3 regions of the Abyssicoccus albus genome follow, and region 3 is predicted to be linked to each of the others. Evidence: riboswitches for the same ligand, from Rfam matches in the RefSeq annotation. Region 3 holds a riboswitch; each other region holds the start of a gene.

Region 1 (3,250 bases), on a different contig from region 3:
CCTGTGTTTACTAAGAAGACTTCAACGTCATGTTGATCTATTTTTTCACCTAACATTTCTGCGTATACCGTTGCATGTAAAGGTAAGAACGGTGAACCGAAGCATGTTGAGAATACGGGTTGTGGACTTGTAATACCACGTTCAGTTCCTGCAAGCTTAGAAGTGAAACCACTTAAAAAGTGATACATTGCTTGATCTTTTGTTAATTTCGAAATCGGTGGTAACACACCAAACGCGTCTGCTGTTAAGAAGATAATTGTTGTTGGATGACCTGAGATTGAAGGATCCTTCGTATTATCAATGTTATATAAAGGATATGCAGCACGTGTGTTTTCAGTTAAAGATTTGTCATCATATTTAGGATAATTCTCTTCGTCTAATGGAACGTTTTCTAATACTGCACCGAAACGAATTGCATCATAAATTTGAGGTTCTTTTTCACGAGACAAGTCGATTGTTTTAGCATAACAACCACCTTCTATGTTGAAAACACCTTCATCGCTCCACCCATGTTCATCATCTCCGATTAATTTACGGTTAGGATCTGCAGATAATGTTGTTTTACCAGTCCCTGATAATCCAAAGAATAATGCTGTACGATTAGCATCTCCAACGTTACTTGAGCAATGCATGCTTAAAATGCCTTTTTCAGGTAATAAGAAATTCATAATAGAGAAGATTGATTTTTTCATCTCACCAGCGTACTCAGTACCACCGATTAAAATAATTTTTTCTTCAAATGAAACGATAATGAACGTTTCAGAACCCGTTCCGTCTACTTCAGGGTCAGCTTTAAAGCTTGGAGCAGACACAATAGTAAATTCTGGATTGATATTCAAACCTTCTTCTTTTGTTTCAGGGCGAATAAACATTGTTCTAGCAAACATATTATGCCATGCAAATTCATTGATGACACGAAGAGGCAGACGCGTAGATTCGTCAGCACCAGCATATCCATTGAATACGTATAATTGTTCTTGTCCATTTAAGTGATTTAAAACTTTACCATATAATTTTTGGAATACTTCTTTCGAAATTGGTTGATTGACAGGACCCCAATCAATTTTATCTTTAATAGACTCCTCTTCAACAATATATTTGTCTTTAGGAGAACGACCAGTATATTTACCAGTTGTTACACTTAAAGCACCTTGAGGTGTGACAACACCTTCACCAAGTTTCACACTTTCAACGACAAGTTGTGCAGAAGTGAGTTGCTGTTTTGTTGAAGATTTGTCTAAAAGATTTTGAATAGATGTGGATTCGTTTTGAACCATTATGACTCCTCCTAAATATATTTTCATGCATTAGTATAACATAACTTATGGTCATGTTAAGTAAAATGTATACGCTTACTTAAATTTAGTTCAAAATATTTATTTGTGACAAAATGTGTATAGTTGTAAATTTAATAAGATCAAATAAAATATTGACTGTATTAATAAGGTTTTGTATACTATGAGTATATAACTTATCAAGAGAGGTGGAGGGACATGGCCCTATGAAGCCCGGCAACCAATTCAATCGAATTAAGGTGCCAACCGTTTGCAAGGATGTAATCCTTGATCGATAAGTGTTATTGAACGGTTAGCCATGCTCTTTAGAGTATGGCTTTTTTTATTTCCATGATGTGTTTTTACAGTATGTTATTTGTAATTTAGTATGAATTAACTTATTAGGTGGCTTCATTCACTTAAATATAGGAGGAAAAATTATGACAACGAGAAGGTTATTTACATCAGAATCAGTAACAGAAGGACATCCGGATAAAATTGCAGATCAGATATCAGATGCAATATTAGATGATATTTTATCAAAAGATCCATATGCACGCGTAGCTTGTGAGACAACAGTGACAACAGGAATGGCTCTGATTACAGGAGAGATTTCTACTAAGGCATATGCCGACATCCAAAAAATTGTAAGGGATACAGTTAAAGATATCGGTTATACTCGTGCTAAATATGGTTATGATTATCAAACAATGGCAGTACTGACTGCAATCGATGAACAATCTTCAGATATTGCTCAAGGTGTAAATAAGAGTTATGAAGATCGTTTAGATGAAGATTATGATGGAACGATTGAGTCAATCGGTGCAGGGGATCAAGGGCTTATGTTTGGTTATGCAACGAATGAAACAGAAGAGCTGATGCCATTACCGATTACTTTAGCACATAAATTATCGAAGCAACTCTCTAAAGTACGTAAAGATGAAACATTAAATTATTTAAGACCAGATGGTAAGACTCAAGTGACTGTCGAATATGATGAAAATGATCAAGTACAACGTATTGATACGATCGTCATTTCGACTCAACACAAGGAAGATATTACGCTTGAACAGATTCAACAAGATATTAGAAAAGAAGTCATTGATAAAGTAGTTGATCAAAATTTACTAGATGATGAGACAAAGATTTATATTAATCCTACCGGAAGATTTGTCATTGGAGGACCACAAGGTGATGCTGGACTGACAGGACGTAAGATTATTGTCGACACATATGGAGGATATGCACGCCACGGTGGTGGTGCATTTAGTGGTAAAGATGCTACGAAAGTAGACCGTTCTGCAGCATATGCTGCAAGGTACGTTGCAAAGAATATTGTGGCTGCTCATCTTGCTGAGCAATGCGAAGTACAATTAGCTTATGCAATTGGTGTTGCCGCACCCGTGAGTATATCGATTAATACTTTTGGAACAAGTGATTATTCTGAAGAAGAGCTTGTTGAAGCGGTAAGAAATACATTTGATTTAAGGACAGCAGGAATTATTGAAATGTTGGATTTGAGAAGACCAATTTACAAAGATACAGCGGCATATGGTCATTTTGGTCGTAATGATTTGAACTTACCATGGGAACAAACGAACAAAGTTGAAGAGTTAAAGTCTGTACTGAAGTAATAATAGTGTGAAACTATCATCAAGTAACTATTTAATATTCCTTTTATTATTTCTTAATATTAGAAAGCTTAATAAAACAAATACAATAAAAAAGCCAATTGCTAACATTAGCAATTGGCTTTTTTAGAACTTTAATTATATATTATTCTTCAGTAGAATCTTCTCCTTGATCATCAGCATCATCAGCATCATCAGCAGAATCTTCTCCTTGATCATCAGCATCATCAGCAGAATCTTCTCCTGCATCATCATCAGTAGATTCTTCTGTTGACTCTTCTCCTGCATCATCTTCTTCAGTAGACTCATCTCCGCTTGTTGCATCATCTACAGCTTCACCAGCAT
Region 2 (3,250 bases), on a different contig from region 3:
CTTCATTGCTACACGCTCCCAATACGAATACAATAGTCAATGTTGCGATTAAATAAATAATTTTTTTCATTTCAAATGCCTCCAATATTTTTTATAATGATTAAATTTTATGCTATATCTTTACTACTTACTAACTTACCTCTTATCGACGCGTCGTGCTAACAAGTCTCCTGTCCATTGAATGATAAAGACGATGATCAAGATGAAAATCGTCGACACCCAAATGACGTCGTTTTGGTTCCTTGTAAATCCGACTAAATATGCTAAATTTCCTAATCCACCGGCGCCAATAACACCCGCAACGGCTGTCGAACCGACAAGGGCAATGGCTGTGACGGTAATGCCAGAGATTAACGCTGGTAATGATTCACGAATGAGGACATTCCATATAATCGATCGTGTTGTCGCACCCATCGACTCAGCCGCTTCTATAACGCCTTTATCAATCTCTTTTAATGCAATCTCGACCAGTCTTGCATAGAACGGTGATGCGCCAATGATTAACGCAGGTAAAGCCCCTGTTGGACCACTAATCGTCCCGAGTAATAAACTCGTAAATGGTATCAAGATTAAGATTAAGATGATAAATGGAATCGCTCTAAACAAGTTCACAATAAATGAAACAATACTATAGAACACTCGACTAACACGATCTTCTCTTGTCGACGTTAAGAACAGTAACAATCCGAGGATAATACCGAATATAAACGCAAAAAATGTCGACACGACCGTCATATATAACGTCTCATATACAGCAACCCAAACATCATCCCATCTCACATTTGGCATCGTGACAATTTCTACAATAATATCTTTAAAACTCTTATTCATCGATAACCACCTCGATTTCTACATGACGTGATTTTAAATCTCTTCGAATGACTTCGAAGTCAAAGCCACCAGGTGGTAAAAATTGAACGAGCAACGAACCATAAGCCCCATCGCGACCGTACTTCATATTTGCTTGCAAAATATTCACCTCAATATCGTACGCCTTCGTTAAATAACTCACGATCGGCTCTGTCGTCGACTCTCCGATAAACTTCAACCGATAAATATGATACATCTGTTCATCGATTAACTGCTCGATCACACCACCATCATCATCGATATCTTCTTTGATGAACTCCTTCGTCACAGCGTGTTTAGGCGATTCGAACACATCACGCACAGGACCTACTTCAATAATCTCACCATGCTCCATCACCGCCACCTCGTCACAAATTTTACGAATGACGTGCATCTCATGGGTGATCAGCACGATCGTTAACTGCTCCTCTTCTTTCAATCGAACGAGTAAATCAAGAATCTCATCCGTCGTCCTAGGATCTAGAGCACTCGTCGCCTCATCACAAAGCAATACCGAAGGACCATTCGCCAGCGCACGCGCAATCCCAACACGTTGTTTCTGACCCCCAGATAATTGGCTCGGATAATACGACTCACGACCACTCAACCCAACACGCTCAACAAGCTCAAGTGCCCGCACACGAGCCTCTTTCTTGTTCACCCCAGCAATCTCTAACGGATACATAATATTCTGTAATACCGTTCTAGACCATAATAAATTGAAATGCTGGAACACCATCGATACCTTCTCACGCTTCTTACGAAGCGCCTTAGGCGATAATTTCGACATCGAATCATCACCAATCACGACCTCACCACTCGACGGGGATTCAAGCTGGTTGAACATTCGAATCAATGTACTCTTACCAGCCCCAGAAAAACCAATCACCCCAAAGATAGAACCCTCACGAATCGTCAAATTCACATCACGCACCGCCGTAATATCTTCACCACGGACGTTGAACACTTTGGATATATTTTTTAACTCAATCATATGACACCTACCTCTTGATCAAATTCACTTAATAGATTATTGATGAACCTAATATAAACAATACACATCCAGAGTGAATATACGGATTAACGGTTTAGCAGAATAAAAGGAAGCCAAGGTAAAGCGGAAGAGAAAGTAAACTAAAAAAGCTTTCTCTTATATAAAGAGAAAGCGATACGATCATACTTTCTCTCATCTTCATAAGTCATTAAGCTTATTGTGAATTGGCACCTTGTCATTTAAGACGGTTGCCGGGCTTCAAAGGGCACATCCCTCCACCACTCTGGATAAGAGTTGTTTTATTAAGTTGTTTATAATGATAACACCATCGTTTTTAGAATGCAACAACTATTTTATATTTTCTAATAAATTAGAATTCACATAATTACTAAAAGAAATTACGCAATCACACACGTACAAGATGAACTATTTCTTTGATATAATAAGATCAAATAAGGGGGTATATCATGAAGAAATATGTAAAAGTCGTAGGCGCTGTCATTGAAAAAGATGAGAAAATACTCTGCGCACAACGAAACGGTGAGAAGTCTTTACCGAATATGTGGGAGTTTCCAGGTGGGAAGATTGAAGACGGTGAATTGCCAGAAGCGGCGTTGAAGCGGGAGTTAATGGAAGAGATGGATTGTGAGATTAATGTGTTGGATAAGATTGTGACAACAGTGTATGAGTATGATTTTGCGACGATAGAACTCACGACGTATTATGCTGAGATGGTGAGTGATTCGATTGTGTTGCGTGAGCATCAGGATATGAAGTGGTTGTCTAGAGATGAGTTGGACTCAGTAGAATGGGCCCCAGCAGATATTGAGGCGATTGAGAAGATAAAAAATGGAATATAAAACGTTAAAACCGCAATTAATAAAACATCAATTGCGGTTTCCATTTCGTATAATAATCTTTCTATTCATTAAGTATTCTATACCTTCTAATTTCGTTAGAAGTAAATGCAATGACAGTACTTAAAAAATATAATATTGCAGCGAATACAAATATCCACTGAACACCAAATATATCTGCCATGTAACTACCGAGTAACAACCAAATGATATAACTGCCAAAGATTAAAGTATTAATTGTTGAATAAACACTCGATTGTATATCCAATGGAATCTCAGTTTGTAAAATAGACTTTTGGACAGTCTCGCGAATTTGATATGCCGGGCCATCAATAAAACAAATAATAATTGCTATAATTGCCAAACTATTTAATGAATAACCTATCGTAAGTAAAAACATGATAAAAGCAGATAGTACAATCGTATAACCACCAAGTCGATTGAAACTTTTACTAAATTTAATTAAAATTATACTACCTAATAGCGAACCTAAAGTATAGGTTGCCCCTTGTATACCCCAAATATGTTCGCCTTCATTTAAAATTTCTAA
Region 3 (3,250 bases):
TGAAGTGTAGCTGAATCTTCAATACGTGTCTTCTGTTGAACGTCTTTAATCCATTCAATTGTCTTCTCATCGTCAACGATTTTCGCTGTTCCTCGTACTTCGATATATTCTTTCTTATTCGGTTCACTATAACCTAATAACACATGAACATTTGGATTCTCTTCAATTTCATCCACTTTATTTGTTTCATCACTTGTCTTCGTATATAACTCTAATCCATCGTTATAAAATACCATATAACGTGCATTTGGTTTGTCGTCTTTTGACGTTGATAAGACGCCGATTCGATGTTCTTTGATGACGTTTTGTGCGATGTCTTTTGCATTCATTTGTATGCCTCCTTAACGAATGTATTAAATCAAAGAATAAATTTCATTCTTATTGTTTGTATATCCACTATTTAAATTTTTAATCATTCGATGTTGAAGCTACAGTAAATAGCATCCTTATCAGTCGTCATTCGTTTGATGTTACACAGATTATCTTTTGACTATAAATAATTTACTACACGTTCAACTGACATACGGTATGATGGACGGCCTTCTTTGACGGCTTTACCGATGGCAATTATAAGTACAGGGACGTATCGATCTAATGGATAACCGAGCGCTTCACCAATTTTGTCATGTTCAAACCCACCGATTGGATTCGTGTCATAACCATATGTCCTAGCGATAAGCATCAATTGCATCGCTGCGAGTGTGCTGTCAATTTTGACGATGTCACTCATCGCTTGTCGTGGTAATTGATTATACATCCCTTGGATGATTGGTAAGTTCTTTTCTTTTACTTCTTTTGGCATCATACCGTGTTCAACGGCACTGCTGTATATATGTTCACTGTTCTCAAGGCATTGTAAATCACCGAAGATCACGATCATCGCACTCGATGTATCGTTTTGTGGTGTGTTAAATCGAATGAGAGGTCGTAATTTAGCTTTTGCTTCATCAGATTCTACCACTGCAAATCGCCATGGCTGCATATTGACTGATGATGGTGCTTTCGTTGCGAGCTGAATCATTTCATCCATTTCTTCATGTGGAATTTTATAATTTGGGTCAAATTGCTTTACCGAATGACGGTCGTTAATAAGTTCTTCTATATTGTTATAGTTCATATGTTGATACTCCTTTAAATTATAATTATTTCATCCTTTAATATTATGAAGTATTTTAGTCATCACTTCACATATTATGCTTTGAACTGTGTTGAATAGATTAACCTTCATCCTTATGATTATATAGAATTTGGAGATCATCATTCGATTAAGACAGATATGGTCAATATGGCAATTGGTGTCTTACATGAAACGTCGCTTGCGGTCGATAGTGGTCTTACCGTTGGATCGCTTGGTGGTATTTCGGTAAATCCTTATTATCCAACGAATGATGAAAACATCTATGCCATTGAAGTGATGCTACAAAAAGTCATTGGTTCAAGCGTTGTAAAATTGTTCGATATACACGCTGCAGTCACTGGGTTGAATGAGAGAATGCTACGATTATATCTATGATCGCGACCTGATTGTAACGGAGTATAACTTTAAGCAATATTTAGTGAACATGAAATCTTATTTTACTTATAATCAAAATTTATTAAATTGATTTTATTTAAAAAATAGTTTGACAAATACAACGGATGCATTTATATTAGTAAATAATTAAATAAAAAATTATCCAGAGCGGTGGAGGGACTGGCCCGATGAAACCCAGCAACCTATTCAATTAGGTGCTAAATCCTGCAGGTAAATCCTGAGAGATAATACGACGTTTAAAGAGTCTATCTTCTTAGGTAGACTCTTTTTTTATTTAATTCATTACTTAAGGAGGATTTTTCATGACACATACTACAGACTTTATAGAAACTCATCGCGATGAATTTATTCGATACAGCCATGATATTCACGCACACCCTGAAATTGGTAATGAGGAATATTATGCCTCTGATGTACTTACAACCATTTTGAAATCACATGACTTTACAGTTGAGCGCAATATATCAGGTTATGAAACAGGGTTTATTGCGTCATATAAATCTGACAAAGATGGACCAACGATTGGATATTTAGCTGAATACGATGCATTACCAGGCTTAGGTCATGCTTGTGGACATAATATTATTGGTGTGACGAGTGTACTGGCAGCGATTAACTTAAAGCAACATATTGATTCAATTGGTGGTTCAGTCATCGTTTACGGTACGCCTGCTGAAGAAGGAGGACCAAACGGCAGTGCCAAAGCAAAATATGCAGACGATGGACTATTCAATCGAGCTGATGTCGCATTAATGGCTCATCCAGGTCACGAGCATTCACTGACTCAGCCGACACTCGCTGTCGATGTATTCGATGTGTTCTTCCATGGTAAATCACAGCACGCTGCAAATCCTTCTATCGATGGACAAAGTGCACTCGATGCAATGATCCAATTTTACAACGGCATATCATTACTTAGACAACATACTGCACCAAACGACTTGATTCATGGGGTCATATTGAATGGTGGAGATGCAGCCAATATTATTCCAGAGAAAACACATGCTAGATTTTATACACGTTCTAGAAAGCGAACAACACTCAATGCATTGACCGATCGAGTGAAAGAAATTGCAAAAGGCGCAGCACTCGCTACGAATACATCAGTGAAATTCGAGTTTATACAAAACGGTGTGAACGAGTTCATTAGAACACCACAACTTGATGCGCTTTATAAAGAAGCGGCGAATACTTTCGGAATTACAATAGATGACGTTGAAGAACGTTACGGCTCAACAGATACAGGTAATGTTAGTCATATCATTCCGACGATTCACCCACATATCAAAATCGGCCCTTCTACGCTCGTAGGTCATACCGATGAATTCAGAGAAGCCGCAATCAGTCAAGAGGGAGATCAAGGCCTAATCAATGGGGCTAAAATATTATCCAAAGTAGGATATCGACTCATTCAAGATGCTGACCTACTAAACCGAATTAAATCAGAACACGAAGTTGCACTCAAAGGAGCCCACGATGAATCTAACGAATAAATTAACAGTCACAATGAAAGATGCCTATCCGGTTACAACCATCTACTCGTCAAGACCATCTTATGAAGATAGTCCTTGGTTGGCCGCAGAAGAACATCAACTGAACTTCTTATCTGCTAGGGAATTACATATCGCTGAGCTTCCAGTCATTGTACATGAAGCTTCCATTACAGATAAGCTTGCAACACTTTATCAACTCGTCGACAGAACCGTACCATCAAAC

What was found. A riboswitch is a leader RNA that binds a small molecule or an ion and turns the genes downstream of it on or off. The one in region 3 is predicted to bind S-adenosylmethionine.
Region 1: another riboswitch for S-adenosylmethionine. It lies ahead of metK (methionine adenosyltransferase); the one in region 3 lies ahead of EDD62_RS06630 (M20 family metallopeptidase).
Region 2: another riboswitch for S-adenosylmethionine. It lies ahead of EDD62_RS00695 (methionine ABC transporter ATP-binding protein); the one in region 3 lies ahead of EDD62_RS06630 (M20 family metallopeptidase).

Annotation. Positions count from the first base shown of each region.
Region 1 is NZ_RKRK01000002.1:271,241-274,490, forward strand. Features, by position in the region: gene pckA (phosphoenolpyruvate carboxykinase (ATP)) at 1-1,277, opposite strand, end outside; SAM riboswitch class I at 1,469-1,576, shown strand; gene metK (methionine adenosyltransferase) at 1,715-2,908, shown strand; gene EDD62_RS01390 (hypothetical protein) at 3,051-3,250, opposite strand, start outside.
Region 2 is NZ_RKRK01000002.1:135,979-139,228, reverse strand. Features, by position in the region: gene EDD62_RS00705 (MetQ/NlpA family ABC transporter substrate-binding protein) at 1-70, opposite strand, end outside; gene EDD62_RS00700 (methionine ABC transporter permease) at 136-831, opposite strand; gene EDD62_RS00695 (methionine ABC transporter ATP-binding protein) at 824-1,843, opposite strand; SAM riboswitch class I at 2,033-2,137, opposite strand; gene EDD62_RS00690 ((deoxy)nucleoside triphosphate pyrophosphohydrolase) at 2,311-2,703, shown strand; gene EDD62_RS00685 (MFS transporter) at 2,765-3,250, opposite strand, start outside.
Region 3 is NZ_RKRK01000003.1:284,717-287,966, forward strand. Features, by position in the region: gene EDD62_RS06615 (pyridoxamine 5'-phosphate oxidase family protein) at 1-329, opposite strand, end outside; gene EDD62_RS06620 (nitroreductase family protein) at 491-1,117, opposite strand; gene EDD62_RS06625 (FAD-dependent oxidoreductase) at 1,241-1,513, shown strand; SAM riboswitch class I at 1,670-1,765, shown strand; gene EDD62_RS06630 (M20 family metallopeptidase) at 1,837-3,027, shown strand; gene ldmS (L-aspartate--L-methionine ligase LdmS) at 3,011-3,250, shown strand, end outside.